DNA from 2 places in the Acinetobacter sp. R933-2 genome. Region 2 is predicted to be linked to the other one. Evidence: predicted binding sites of a transcription regulator. Region 2 holds the regulator's gene; the other holds the start of a gene.
The links. Region 2 encodes PhoB, which activates phosphate uptake and scavenging genes when phosphate is short. Its sites were predicted from a motif close to TGTCATNAANCTGTCATAA; they were not measured.

Region 1: a site for PhoB is predicted at 6,934-6,952, ahead of HX005_RS15985 (porin). Genes of this name have one in related genera too.

What each region holds. Positions count from the first base shown of each region.
Region 1 covers NZ_JACAIJ010000015.1:63,521-71,569, forward strand. The annotation lists gene HX005_RS15945 (helix-turn-helix transcriptional regulator) at 1-734, opposite strand, end outside; gene HX005_RS15950 (SMI1/KNR4 family protein) at 1,127-1,606, opposite strand; gene HX005_RS15955 (glutamine--tRNA ligase/YqeY domain fusion protein) at 1,697-3,421, opposite strand; gene HX005_RS15960 (peptidylprolyl isomerase) at 3,589-4,098, shown strand; gene HX005_RS15965 (UDP-2,3-diacylglucosamine diphosphatase) at 4,231-4,947, shown strand; gene HX005_RS15970 (hypothetical protein) at 4,949-5,185, opposite strand; gene HX005_RS15975 (YARHG domain-containing protein) at 6,096-6,365, shown strand; gene HX005_RS15980 (HIT family protein) at 6,419-6,832, shown strand; gene HX005_RS15985 (porin) at 7,089-8,049, shown strand, end outside.
Region 2 covers NZ_JACAIJ010000016.1:41,756-49,804, reverse strand. The annotation lists gene asd (archaetidylserine decarboxylase) at 1-132, shown strand, start outside; gene phoR (phosphate regulon sensor histidine kinase PhoR) at 199-1,557, opposite strand; gene phoB (phosphate regulon transcriptional regulator PhoB) at 1,580-2,290, opposite strand; gene HX005_RS16280 (TetR/AcrR family transcriptional regulator) at 2,537-3,241, opposite strand; gene HX005_RS16275 (SDR family NAD(P)-dependent oxidoreductase) at 3,447-4,292, shown strand; gene HX005_RS16270 (YncE family protein) at 4,500-6,794, shown strand; gene HX005_RS16265 (TauD/TfdA dioxygenase family protein) at 7,060-8,004, shown strand.

The DNA.
Region 1 (8,049 bases), on a different contig from region 2:
AGTGTTTTATTTAAAATATTTTGATAGGTTTTAGGCAAACAGAGTTGTGTATTTTTAATTTGGATTGCTTCATTAAGTTTTAAATACTGTCTCATTTTAGGATTATAATGAACAACCTGCCCAGATAAACTAAGCAATATAATCGGCAATGTTAAACGGTCTATTAAATTATAACCAACAATATTATCAAGAGATAATTCATATAAATGGCGCTGCGCACTGACAATACGCCTTAAATGCGGCAACAAACTATTTAGAAAATCAATCTCTTGAGCATCAAGGAAGCCACGTTTTTCAGATGTCGATATACTCCAAAATATACAAATTTTTTCATCCCAAATCAGTTCATGAGTCGCGACATATCTCAAGCCGATTGGTAATAATATTTTTTGATATAAATCAGAATTTTTAACAAATTCTTCCGATAGGTGAGTATGACACTGATACCAACCTACTCGCTGAGGATCTAAAAACTGTTCCCATCGTGGATCAGCATTAATTGGATAACGTAAATAATATAATTCAGCTTCTGCATAATGTTTATAATCTAATATACCTACACCATTACTATAAGAGACTACATTAAAACTAAAATCTATAGCTTGAATATGCATATATGATGCATCAAAAATTGTTAATATTTTTTCAGAAAAGTTAATCCACCCATCTTTACACAATGGAATTTGATAAATTAAATCACATACTTCTTCATAGTATTTATCAAGTATTTTCATTGCTTTTATATTTCACAATATTACACATTTGTATGATATTGTATTCAATATGTTATTACAACTGACTTTATCTTAAAATTTTTATTTACAAAAAATATAATCATTATGATCTATTAAAATAACGTTAATCACATCACTTTTTAAAATAAAAAATTTACCAAATTTTTAAAAAATTATTTTTACATTTTTTTTAAATAAAAATAAAAAATACATATCTTTTTGATTTTAAACATTATAAAAATATTTTTATTAAAAAATTTACCACCTGTTAAAATATTTAATAATTAATTTAATTTAAATTTATACCATTAGAAAAATTCATAAGACATGACTAAAGTCTTATCCGCTATCGTTTAAAAAACTTATTTTCATATTATTTTTTGTTACTAAAATCATTTATTTTTAATTATTATTTTGCACTGTTCTATTTGTTGAAAAATCAAAGTCAGTAATTCATAAAAACTCATCTTCATTGCATAATATTGACCAATTTCACGCTCTGTTAAACGATCACAACCATATAAACATGTTCGATCCCAGTACCAGATTTGCTGGGTATGCCGATGCAATAAATAAAAATTACCACCTGCATCGCCACCAATAATCCAAAATACATCTGGGAGATCATCTCCTATTTCTCTTTGCATCACCAAAAGATCAAAATTTACATTTTTGGTATCAATTTGAAATAATGCTTCCAAAGAAATTTCATCATCAATTTCAGTCAAATAAGAGCTAAACTCATCTGAATCTGTAAAGATGATTCCATTTGTTTTTTTATAAAAATCAATATACTGATTTGGAAGACCGCTCAACTCATCAGAAATTTTGGTTAATATTGCTGATGTCGAGTTTTGTAAAATCACAGCCATATTTTATCTCAATATTTTCGAGCCACAGACCAATAAAAAAACCCAGCCGAAACTGAGTTTTTTAAAGCTTTAGATTTTAAACCAAATTTATTATTTGTTTGGTTTAAAACTGTCTTTCAAGTCCAAAATACGGTTAAACACAGGTTTGTCAATCGTATGGTCATATTGATCTGCAACAAAATAACCTTCACGTTCAAACTGGAAACGATCTTCAGGCTGTGCTTGCGCCAAAGCAGGCTCAATCACCGCTTGAAGCACTGTTAAAGACTCAGGATTTAAGTGTTTTAAGAAATCATCATCTGCATCAGGTGCTGCTTCATTAAATAAACGGTCATAAACACGAACTTCCGCAGGAATCCCTTTGCTCGCTGAAACCCAATGCACCACACCTTTCACTTTACGCCCTTCAGGATTTTTACCTAAAGTTTCAGGGTCAATTGAACATTTCAGCTCAATCACTTCACCATTGGCATCTTTAATCACTTCATCGCACTTGATCACATAAGCATGACGTAGACGTACTTCACCTTCAGGAGTTAAACGTTTAAAGCCTTTTGGCGGTACTTCTTCAAAGTCTTTACGGTCAATATAAATTTCAGACGTTAAAGGAATGATACGGTCGCCCATATCCACGTTTGGATGACGTGCATGACTTAAATCCATATCTTCAGGAAGATTGGTTAAAGTCACTTTTAATGGGTTCAAGACCGCCATACCACGCGATGCAGTATTTTCAAGTGATTGACGAATACAGAATTCGAGCATTGCCACATCAACAATACTGCCATCAACTTTGGTTACACCAACACGCTTACAGAAATCACGTAAACCTTCAGGAGTAAAACCACGACGGCGCATACCAACAACTGTAGGCATACGTGGGTCATCCCAACCGTTGACATGATTGCCTTCCACCAATTTACGCAATTTACGTTTAGAGGTGATGGTATAGTCAATATTTAGACGGCTTGATTCATACTGATGTGGCACAGAGGGTGACTTAACTTTCGCAACAACCCAATCATAGAATGGACGATGATCAACGAACTCTAAAGTACACAATGAATGGGTAATGCCTTCAATCGCATCTGACAATGGATGCGCATAGTCATACATTGGATAGATTTTCCAAGTATTCCCCGTTTGGTGATGCTCAGAATGCAAAATACGATACATGATTGGATCACGCATATGCACGTTTGGTGATGCCATATCAATTTTGGCACGCAATACAGCTTGACCTTCGCCAAACTCACCATTGTTCATTTTTTCAAAACGTGCCAGATTTTCTGCGACAGAAGTATCACGATAAGGTGAATTTTTACCGACTTCGATAAAATTACCACGATTTAAACGAATTTCTTCAGGAGTTTGCAGATCAACATAAGCATCACCTTGTTCAATCAATTGAATTGCCCAAGTGTGTAACTGGTCAAAATAGCTTGATGCATAACGCGGTGCACCTTCCCATTCAAAACCTAACCATTTTACGTCATTGGCAATACCATCGACATATTCTTGTTCTTCAGCATCGGGGTTGGTATCGTCAAAACGCAGATTACATACACCATTGAACTCTTCTGCAATACCAAAATTAAGGCAAATTGCTTTTACATGACCAATATGCAAGTAACCATTTGGTTCAGGTGGGAAACGAGTAACAACGGTTTGAGTACGTCCTGCTGCTAAATCATCCGTAATGACTTGACGCACAAAGTCCAAGCCCGTCTGTTGTTCTTGCTGCTGAGCATCGACAGGTGCAGAATTGGTTGTCGGGTTCTTTGGCAGTTCTGAAACAACATCATTTGGCTTCATAGTTGATAAATCACTTCTATAAGTTAAAATAGGATAATAAAAATGCATTTCTGCGAATGGATACAAAAGAAATTCGCATTTTTGCTTGCCTTGTAGTTTACAGTTTGCTTATGCTTCTCTCAACCAAAAACCCATGGCTTTTTTAGTCATGATCAGGAGATTATAGAATGAGTTTTCCTCAAGTCGAATTAAACACCAATAAAGGACGTATTGTTCTTGAACTAAATTCTGAAAAAGCGCCTAAAACTGTCGCTAACTTTTTGGAATATGTTCGTGATGGTTTCTATGACGGCGTAATTTTCCACCGTGTCATTGATGGTTTCATGGTTCAAGGTGGTGGCATGGATGAAAACTTCAAAGAAAAAGCGACTCGCGATTCTATTGAAAATGAAGCTGACAACGGTCTAAGCAATGACATCGGTACTGTTGCAATGGCACGTACTCAAGCGCCTCACTCTGCTTCTGCACAATTCTTCATTAACGTTGCAAATAACTCATTCCTAAACCACTCAGGCAAAAATGCGCAAGGTTGGGGTTATGCGGTATTTGGTAAAGTCACTGAAGGTTTAGACGTTGTGAATGCAATTAAAGGCGTGCGTACTGGTAACCGTGGTTATCATGCTGATGTTCCTTTAGAAAATGTTGTAATCGAATCTGCTAAAATCATTTCTGAATAATTTTTAAATCCTCCCCACCCCTCCTTTAATAAAGGAGGGAGTAAAAGCTCAGACACGAATGGATGGGAAGTCCCCCTTAGAAAAAGGGGGATTTAGGGGGGATTAGTCTATAGCCATAGATTAGGAAAAAAAGTGACCCATCTGTTTATCGCTGATTTACATTTGTCACCTGATCACCCTCGACTCGTTCGGGGGTTTTTAGATTTACTTGAACAATATCAAGATAAAAACACACAACTCTATATACTGGGTGATTGGTTCAATGCTTGGATTGGTGACGATTACACTGCACCATGGTTAGATGAAATTATTGAGCATTTAAAACAATTTACTCAAGCTGGAAATAAAATCTATTTCCAAGTTGGAAATCGTGACTTTGCTTTAGGTCAAAAATTTTTAAATCGTTTTGGTGGCATTCTTTTACCCGAAACATATAGTTTCACTATGGGTACACAAAACATTCGTCTTGAACATGGCGATGCCTTATGTACAGATGATATTTCTTATCAACGTTTTAAAAAAATTATTCGTAATCCAATGATACTGGGTATTTTAAAAAGCACTCCTTTGAGTTTTAGACAAAAACTTGCCAATGGTTTTCGTCAAAAAAGTCGTGAATCTCAACAACATAAATCTTATGAAATTATGGATGTAAATGCTCAGGCTGTAGAAAAAGCCCTCAGCGATGTTGATATTCTAATTCATGGGCATACGCATCGCCCTGCGATTCATAACGAATTTGGTAAACAGCGGATTGTTTTGGGTGACTGGCGTCAAAATCAAGCAAAAATTTTAGAGATTAATTCAATCCGATTAGCAGATGATGATTTAAAAACATGGAAATATTAATTTAACTTTCTGAAATTTTTTTAAGCTGATTTAAATAAAACATCATTTTTTCATTTGCTTCCAAGCGACTTAAAGTATTTGCAATCCAAAAAGTACAAACTTCATTTTCATATTTTATTACAAACCTTTCATAAGTGATGTGTTGCCCTGTTGCCTTGTCTTTAGCAAGAAAATGATTAGATTTCTGTCCTTTAAGTAGTTGGCTACCATGCCAACTGCCACCTATACATATATTCATATAATTACTTTTTAAGATTAATTGTGAATACTTACTGTACACTATAAACATCATTATTTATTTTTGTTTCACTCTATTATTAACCAATACTTAAATTGTAATAATAAAATTTTCTATAAATAAAAATGAATAGATGCCAGTTTGAGTGATTTTTGATCGCAATTTATTACAGTTACAATAACTATAAACTGAGTATCAAGCTTAATCACATATAAAATATAGGCGATATAGAATGAAAATAAATACCTAAAAAAGGTTATTTTTCTTTAAATTTTTATATATTTTAAAATAAAGTTTATTTTTTATTCTTACTTAAGCACCAATCAATTACCATGTATCAAAAATTAAAGGCTTCACAATCGAAGCCTTTCACAGTACTTTTACAGCATATGCATAGCAATCACTGTCACCAATAAAATGAGAGCTAAAAACAAATAAGTGTCTACCGTATTAAAACTTTTTATGAATTTCCACATAGCCGATCTACAAAAAAATTTCGCATATTTTAATTAATTTCAAAAAAAATGCAAACCAGTTATCATTTCAAACCCAAAAAAGCTAAATTATTTTATCCATTTTATTGCACCACAAAAAACATCTTTTGATAGGTTTACAGCAGTATGTATAAAGATGATTCTATTCATTGATTTATATATCCCAATGCAGTGAATTCACTATGAGATAAATAAATCGACAAAAAAAGCAGAATAAGGCAAAACACGAGCTTCTATAAATATTTTTTTCAAGGTTAAATTAACAAGTTATTGATATATAATAGTATTACATACTATATGAATGAATTATGGAGTAAAATTACACTCGAATAATTTTTCATCATTGAAAATGAAAGATTGTCCCCTATAATCTAAATGATAAGTGACAATCCAATATGTCCAATTGAGGTTAACTCATGAAAAAACTTTATGTTGCAACACTTAGCTTAACAGCAATGCTGATCGGTTCATCTACTTTTGCAGCAGATCCTGCACAAGAATGTAAAAAACTCCAAGATGACTATAATGTCATTTATGCATCGAAAGGTTTTTGTTTTAAAGATCCTGAAGCTAAAGCTAAATTTGGTAATGATAATTGCTTTACCTCAAAACCTAAGTTTTCAGATAAAGAACAGCAAAAGCTTGATCAAATAGCAGCTCGTCAAAAAGAACTAAATTGTAAATAGCTGTTATAGTAATAATTAATACGTTAAAACAGTCATTTAGCAAGGAGTAAAAGATGACTTACGATGATCAAAATATATTTGCACGAATTTTACGTAATGAACTTCCAGCAATCAAAGTTTATGAAGACGAATATGTTCTTGCATTTATGGATATTATGCCTCAAGCCGATGGTCATACTTTAGTCATCCCCAAAACCCCAGCAGTCACCTTACTTGATTTACCCCCTGATGCTGCCGCATATACCATTCAGATTGTACAAAAAATTGCCAAAGCAATAGAAAAAGCACTTGGTGCTGAAGGTATTGTCTTAATGCAATTATCAGGTACTGCAGCAGGTCAAACTGTGCTACATGTACATTTTCACTTAATTCCAAGCTCAGTACATGAACTTGGTAAACACGCAGCACAATTAGGTGATCAAGAAAAAATTAAAACATTAGCTGAAAAAATTAAAGCAGCTCTTTAATTTTGGCATCTCTTAATAGAGAAAATAAGAGGCATCTATTGCCTCTTTTTTATTTGTATTCATTGTCTATTTTAGTAATTTTTTTGATTGATTTGGTTTTTCGTCATCAAAATGTCATCTGGTCTTCACCCATTTGTAACAAAGTTTGCAGATACTGCATCCAAGTGAGTAAGTCTCGTAAAAATTTGTTTCTTGCTTACTCAATATAAAAAAGTGACAGGCTCATGCCCGACAGAATCGATTTGGAGAAATCTCAATGAAAAAAGTGCTACTCGCTGCCGCAGTTGCATCATTCGGCTTAAGCGCAGCGCAAGCAGCGCCAACATTGTACGGTAAGCTCAATGTTTCGTTAAATCAAGTTCAAAATTACGATTTTGCAGACAACGATGAAACTCAATTAAATTCAAATGCTTCTCGTATTGGTGTTAAGGGTGAAGAAGCATTAACTGATAATATTGCTGCTGTATATCAAGCAGAATGGGCAGTTTCAACTGATGGATCAGGTTCAGATACAGATTGGAGCGCTCGTAACCGCTTCTTAGGTCTTAAATTTAAAAACATTGGTACAGTAAAAGCAGGTAACTACGATTCTTATTTCAAAACTGCTGCTGGTAAATATCAAGATATTTTCAATGATGATACAAACCTAGACATTACCAAAATGATGCATGGTGAAGAACGTCTAAAAAACGTTGTTGGTTTTGAAACAGATAAAAACCTTATTATTCCAGGTTTACAATTTAACCTTATGGCGCTTGTAGGCGAACATAATTCAACCGAATATACAACAAAAGAAAATGACAGCTTTAGTGGTGTATCGACGTCAATTACTTACGAAAATAAAGACATCGGCTTAGCTGCTGCAATTGCGGGTAACTTTGCAGTTCCAGGTGACTATGCGGCACTTAGCTTAAAAGATGTTGAATCTGATGCTTATCGTGTTACGGGTTCTTTAGACTTAGGTGCTTTAGGGGCTAAAGGTTTAGTCTTCGGTGCATTATGGCAACATGCTGAACTTTCAGACTCGCCTTCTGCTGCTGCATTAGCTGCGGCAAAACTCAAGCCTGAAGCTGCTTCTGCTGAAGAACAAGCATGGGCAATTACTGCGGGTTATACTATTCCAGATACTCCTGTGACATTAAAAGCACAATATCAATCTGCTGAAACCACAGCTGATAACATGGCAGACCGTAAAATTGACCAATATGGTGTAGGTG
Region 2 (8,049 bases):
GATGAGTTAGGACGCTTCTATTTAGGCTCAACAGCAATCGTTTTATTTGAACAAAATAAAATGAATTGGGATACTCAATTTCAAGCAAACTCTACAGTGGTAATGGGCGAAGCTTTGGGGCATAGCCTATAATTTTAGATCACAAAAATCACTTTCCTCAATAAAGAAGGTGATTTTTGCTTAAACTTGCTAAATGTTTTATTCAGGTTTATATAAACGTTCTTTTGGAAATACCACTTTAAAGGTTGAACCTTGATTTTCTTTTGATTCAACTTCTAAATAAGCATTGTGTTGCATCAATACATGTTTGACAATCGCTAAACCTAGACCTGTTCCACCTGTTTGACGGCTACGTGCGCTATCTACCCGATAGAAACGTTCAGTTAAACGAGGTAAGTGTTTAGGGTCAATGCCAATTCCTGTATCTTGTACAGTAAAATAACCATGTGAACCATCATCATGCCAGCCCATCGTTACTGTGCCACCTTTAGGGGTGTACTTAACAGCATTGGTGATTAAGTTACTAAATGCACTGGCAAGTTCGGTATCTGAACCAATTAAGTCACAATGGCTATCAATATCTAAGTTTAATGTATGCCCATAATCAACATTATAGGCTTGAGCATCATCAAATAATTGATTCATTAAACTAGGCATTTCAATGATTTGGTTTTTAGCAATTTGCTTATTACCTTCAAGTCGAGATAAAAGTAATAAATCATTCACCAAAGCATTCATACGGCGAGTTTGTGATTGCATCTGGTCAAATGCACGTTTCCAACGTGGATTTAGATCTTCTTGATCAGTAAATGTTTCTATATAGCCACTTAGAACAGTAAGCGGCGTTCGTAATTCATGTGAAATATTATCGACAAAATCTTTACGCATTTGTTCTAAGTTGTGGACACGCGTGACATCATAAGCAACCAGTAAACGACTTTCGCTACCAAAACGGGTGAGTTTAATTTGTACATAATGTTCATCATAAACTGAAGATTTGATTTTGATGCCATCAGGCGATTGGTCAATATTATTAAAATATTCAATAAAGCTCGGTTGACGAATAATGGTTAAAATATTACGTCCACGATCGAGCATTTGGATGCCTAACAGTTTTTCTGCTGCAGGATTCCACCATTCTATTTGATGCAGTTCATCGGTTAAAACCACCGCTTCAGCAAGCGCAATCAGTGAAGATTGTGCTCGGTCAATCAATCCAACCATTTCAGCTTGAACAACACGTTCTTGGCGCTGCGCACGATAAACATTAAATAATAATGCGCCCCATATACCACTTAAATTAGGAGGAACATCATAGGGACGGTTAGAAATCCACTCATTCACCAAATACAAAGAGCGAAGTTGGAAAATAAAAAAAGTCGCAAAAGCTAAAGAAATGCAGACCCAAAAATACCCGATCCCAAAACCAATAAAACATCCGATGACTAATAAAAATGCTAAAAGTCGTAAATCTTGTTTGGCAAAAGTCCATAAACTGCTGTAACGAAATTGTTTATGTTCACGTGCAAGATCTGGGACGGGGTAGGGTTCATACATAAAAACAAATTGACCTAAAAAGCTAACCTAAAGCGACATCAGCGCGTGTAGAGAAACGGTAACCTGTACCACGTACTGTTTGTACATAACGGTCTGCGCCATAAGGTTCTAATACTTTACGTAAACGACGAATATGCACATCAATTGTACGGTCTTCGATATAGACATTACCACCCCAAACTTGGTCAAGTAACTGGGCACGTGTATAAGCACGTTCAGGATGTGTCATAAAGAAGGCTAATAAACGATATTCAGTGGGTCCCATTTCTAAAATACTGTTGCCAAAACTCACACGTTGACTTACAGGATCTAAAATTAAACCATTTGCATCAATTGATTTTTCACCACTTAAGGCATTTGCACGACGTAAAACAGCTTTAATACGAGAGACCAATTCACGTGTTGAAAATGGTTTCGTCATATAATCATCTGCACCAGCATCAAGTCCTTGCACTTTGTGATCTTCTTCACCTCGTGCAGTCAACATAATGACTGGGATTTCTGCCAGACTTTCATCACGTTTCAAGCGACGACATAAATCTACGCCACTCACGCCGCCCGGCATCATCCAATCTAATAAAATCAAAGCGGGTCTTTGATCGACAATCATTTGATGTGCTTGTTTGGCATCCTCTGCTTGTAAGCATTGAAAGCCTGCCATATCTAATGAGGTATGGATCATTTCTCGAATCGGAAGTTCGTCATCGACGATTAAAATATAGTCATCTTTCACAACGCAATATCCTATGTATGAACGGTGTACCGTTTTATTATTTATGACAGGCTTATTACAAAGATTAATTATGACAATATCATTGCAAAAAATAGATATCGGCTATTATTTGCAATTTTTTGTGACAAAACTTGTGAATTGATGTGAAATTTCACTTAAAAGAACGATGACATTTTATTTTTACAGTTTAATTAAAAATATCAGGTCTTTTTCTTTCAGAGGCATTTTAGAAGTATTTTGGGCAATTTAGGCGCTTTGTTTTTCTGAAAATGAGTTGAGCAATGAGAAAAAAACAGCTTCACATGCAAATACAACTTGTTCTACAGAAAGTTTAAAGCCACCCATGACCCAACGCACAGCAACTTGGGTTACATAACCATTTAATCCTGTCGAAACCAAGGAAATTTCCTGCTCACTATAGTCGATACGCGGCATCATCAACATAACAAAGGCATGGATCATGCGGTCAAAACGTCCCATAGTTTCATGAATTGTGGCGTGATTATGTAATTCTTGAACCAACATTGCATCAACATAAATAATACGTGCAACACGTGGGTCTGCTTTGAGCATAGAAAATAAAGCCATTAAACCCGAATGAATCATTGGTTTCGGATCTGGTGACGATTGCATGACACCTTGCATCACAGTGTGTTGTAGCTGATCAACTAATTGTAAAAAAATAGTTTGAAACAGCTCTTCACTCTTTTTAAAAGATTCATAAAAATAACGTTCTGTCAGTTTAGCTTCAATACAAACATCTTTGACGGTTACTGAAAAGAAGCCATGAGTACCATAAGTTTCGATCCCTGCTTCAATTAATTTTTCACGACGTGCTAATTTACGCTCAGAAAGAGACATTCCTTTGAACTGTCTTTCTTTCACGAGTTTTTTCGGTGTCTTTTGTTCCTGCACCTGTTGTGTTGTTTCATCTAAAAAATCTGTTGTCATATCAGTGTGTGCCAACTTAATTATGCAAATTGCAAGGTTTGATTCATAAAATCGTTGATGGTTATGTCATGATCCTGAGCAAGTTAATCAACATTGAAAAGCTTAACATATTATATTGACAATAGTCATTGTCAAAATTATAGTGGAGCTGTGAGTGTATGTATATAGAACGTACATACGGCAAAAATTCAAACAAGGAAACTCGATGAAAAATTTTAAAAATAAAGTCGCTGCAATCACAGGTGCAGGCTCAGGTATGGGACAACAACTGGCTATTTTATTAGCAAAAGCAGGTTGCCACCTTTCAATTAGTGATGTGAATGAAAAAGGTTTAGCCGAAACTGTAGAATTAGTTAAACAATATGACGTACGTGTTACATCAAAGAAAGTAAACGTTGCAAAACAACAAGAAGTTAAAGCTTGGGCGGAAGAAACTGTTCAAAATCATGGTTCTGTCAACATGATCTTTAATAATGCTGGTGTAGCATTAGGTGCGACAGTAGAAGGTGAAACTTACGAAGAACTTGAATGGATCGTAGGGATTAACTTCTGGGGTGTGGTTTATGGCACGAAAGAATTTTTACCATACATCAAGAAAACAGGTGATGGTCATATCATCAATACTTCAAGTATCTTTGGTTTAACTGCTCAGCCAACTCAGTCTGGTTATAACGCAACGAAGTTTGCAGTGCGTGGTTTTACTGAGTCTTTACGTCAAGAACTTGATATTGAAAAATGTGGCGTGAGTGCGCTGTGTGTACATCCGGGCGGTATTCGTACCAACATTGCAAATGATGCACGTATGAATGACAGCTTAAAATCATTGGGGATGAATCCTGATAAATCTGCAAAAGCATTTAATAAACTATTACGTAAACCTGCGGTAGAAGCGGCACAAGAAATTTTAGATGCAGTATTAGCAGACAAACGCCGTTTATTGATTGGTGGCGATGCGGTGATTGTAGATTTGGCACAACGTTTATTACCAACGGGTTATCAAAAGCTTGCAACGATGGCAACAAAACTGACCAAGCGTTTTGAACCAAAATAATTGATTTTTTATATATAAAACCGTCAGTTATGACGGTTTTTTTATGACTTTTATTTGATCGTAAAATGACTTAGTCGATGTAAAGATAAGAAAAACTTGGTAAAGCATTTATTTTATATACAATATCATGCATATAAAAAATGATATTTTGAACAAATGATAAATATAGCTTTGATTGCTATGTGATAAAAAATTTGGATGATGATGATGAAAAAGAGCATGTTGGCTTTAAGTCTTGCCGTATTATTTCCTTTAAGTTTAAGTAGTTTTGCTCAAACCCGACCAAATTTAGATGCAAGTGCAACCATACTAAAAGAGAACCAAACATCTGAAAATGAAACAATAGAAGATAACGAAGAACAAACAGATGAAGACCGCTATAAGGAAATTAGACCTGAAATTTTACGGTTATATCCTGACTATGTAAAAGTTGATGATGAAGATGCATTATTTTTTAGATATTTAGAACATTATTATGAACGACAACAGCAAATTCCACGTTTTAATAAGGCGCAAGAACAAATGCAGCGCTATATTAAAGAAAATGCTCAACTTGAATTACGTGCTTTAACCGCAAAAAAATCTAAAATTGATGCCTTGTTGTATCAAAATTTATCTGAAATTTATAGTAATGTTGCTCATATTCAACAACAGATTCAGTTTTATATAGCATTTAATCAAGCCATTTTAAAACTGATCGATTTTAATGCGCCGTTACCTGTTTTAAGTGACAACCAGTATAGACGATATCGCAGTGAAGTCGAAAATATGCAGGGAATCTATCAACAACAAGAAAAACAATTGCTGAAATTGGTGAGGCAAATTGACCAATATCAAAAAATATTAGATGAGTTTCATACAATTGATTCAAAAAGAAATTATAAAAAACATTTGGAAAATATTGCACAGCTTAATCGTTTTGCATTAGAAACAGGGCATTTTTTAAATGCACAAATTAAAGCTTATGATGCATTTTATTTATCAACGCGTTTTTATGATTCATATCAAACCAAAGAAAATTTACAATGGGCTGAAAAGTTTAAAACCTATTTAAATTCAGTTGAGAATCAAAAGAAAACCCAAGCATTATTGGCAGCTTTACCTAAAGCGCAGCCTCAAGCTTCAGAGAGTCATGTACAAACTCAATTAAAGCTTTTAGAAAATGCTGCTGTTCAGTGTCGAAATGTTTGGGATGGTCAAACACCTGATGAATATACTCTTGTACAAGTAGAGTTGTCTGCGCAACAATTTATTGCTAAGTGTCAAAAAACTAAATCAGACTTACAGCAATTTGTACAAAATAACGTGAATTTAGAAGAAATTCCTCATCAAATCGGGAAGCTAGAAAATTTAGATTTTTTAGGCGATTTTAGAATTTATGATCAAGATATTTATTATACGCATTCTGAGAAAAATGCAGTTTATCGTTTCGATAGTAAAACATTAAAAGAGCATTTGATTTATCAACATCCTTTAGAGCAAAAAAAAGATGGTTGTGATCATAATATGTGTCGAGGCGTTGGAGCGACGGATGTCGTTTTGAGTAAAAATGGTCAGATTGCTTATGTTACTTCTTTGGACTATAACCAAGTCTTCGCAATTAATTTATCAAATAATCAAGTCATTGAAAAATATCAAGTTGAACGTTATCCACGTAAATTATTATTAGATGAAAGTGGTGAATATTTATTTGTTTATAATGGTGTTGCAAACAGTATTTCTAAAATTAATCTGCAAACAGGTCAAATTGAACATAAAGCTTTACCTGATGCTTATCAAGGGCATTTTTGTCGTGAAATTGATTTAAGTTTTAGCCCGATCTCAGGAAATATTAAAATTTTAGGTGATTGGTCTGATGAGCCTTATATTTATATGAATACACAGGATATGAGTTTTTATCATAGTCCTTTTGAAGTGCCTTATCCTGTGGTTTCTCATGTCAGTGAATATCGTTATATTGTAAAAGCTAAAGACCGCTATAGTGAATATTTTTCGGTTTATGACACTCGTTTAAACCATTTAGTTCAAAAAGTTGGGCTTAAAGCCAGTCAGGATGAACAGAATGATGATAGTGATTATGCACAAAAATATCGTGAGCTAAATGACATGGGGAATTTAGATCACTTTGGTCATTTTTTTGTTGAAAAGGTCGCAAGTGAGTATAGCTATTTAGACCATCAGGCTGTAGATGATCAAGAAAATGATCAAGAAAGTCATGAAAGATATCAATATTTACTGCATTTTATAGATGCAAAAACAGCATCTGAACATCAGGTAAAATCATTTAAATTGGCTTTTCAGCCTTTTAAAATTGTTGAATTAGATAAGCAAAAAATTTTGGTAATTGGCGCTGTAGATCGTAGTTACGGCGCGCAGCCAAGCAAAATTATCGCGATTTATGATTTAAGTGATACAGAGGCACAGAAAATTATGAAACGTAATGCTGCTAAATTACAAGCACAAACTGTTTTGGACATACAGGATTTAACCCAAGACGATTGATCCAATTTTTTTAATTATTTTATGTAGCTTGAATCTGTTGTTCATTCTATTTTCAATCAGAAAGTGAGCAATGTATTTGAGCTATTTTTTAAAGTTACATCAGTTGTTTGACGACTAAATCATTTAATTTTTCTTCTTTATCTAAAATACAGCATAAAAATGTCGCCTATTTGACAGATTGGAATAAGTCATTCAGGCAAGATGTAGACATAGGCAGAAATGCTGCAATGCAATAGCAAACAATAAAGATATTGAGGAAATAAAGATGAGCCATGACTATAAACATATTCAAGTTAAACCCATTACAGGACGCATTGGTGCTGAAATTGCAAATGTGGAACTATCTTCAGAACTTGAAGCACATGTGATTGATGAAATTAACCAAGCATTATTGCAATATAAAGTGATTTTTTTCAAAGCTCAGCACCATTTAGATGATGCAGGACAAGAGGCTTTTGCGGCACGTTTAGGTACGCCATTGAACCATCCAACAGTTCCTATTAAAAATGGATCAAAGCATATTTTAGAGTTGGACTCGGCACATGGGGCGCGTGCAGACAGTTGGCATACTGATATCACATTTTTAGATGCATATCCTAAAGCGTCTATTTTGCGTAGTGTAGTTGCACCTGTTGCAGGTGGTGACACAGCTTGGGCAAATACCACATCAGCTTATGCGACATTACCAGAAGCGTTAAAAGTATTAGCAGATTCTTTACGTGTGATTCACAGTAATGATTTTGATTATGCAAATAGTGATTTAACCGTCAATAAAGAAGCTTTAGCAAAATATAAAAACTTTTTTAAATCAACAGAATATGAGACAGAACATCCCTTAGTTCGTGTACATCCTGAAACAGGTGAAAAGACATTACTTTTAGGGCATTTCTTTAAACGTTTTGTTGGGTTCAGTAGTAGAGAATCTCGTAAGTTATTTGATTTATTTCAAAGTCATATTGTTAAACAGGAGAATATTGTCCGTTGGCGCTGGGAAGCAGGTGATGTTGCAATTTGGGATAATCGTGCCACCCAACATCGAGCGATTAATGATTATGGAGATCAGCATCGCGTAGTACGTCGCGTGACCTTAGAAGGTGATATTCCTGTGGGAGTTGATGGTCGTCCAAGTCAGACTTTCCATAAAGATGAAAAATTCGATATCAAAGATTATCGTTTGAGTGAAGCGGGCATATATGAAAAAGTTTCATAAAGAAAGCATAAAATTAAAATAACTTTGCATAAATAAATCAATGAA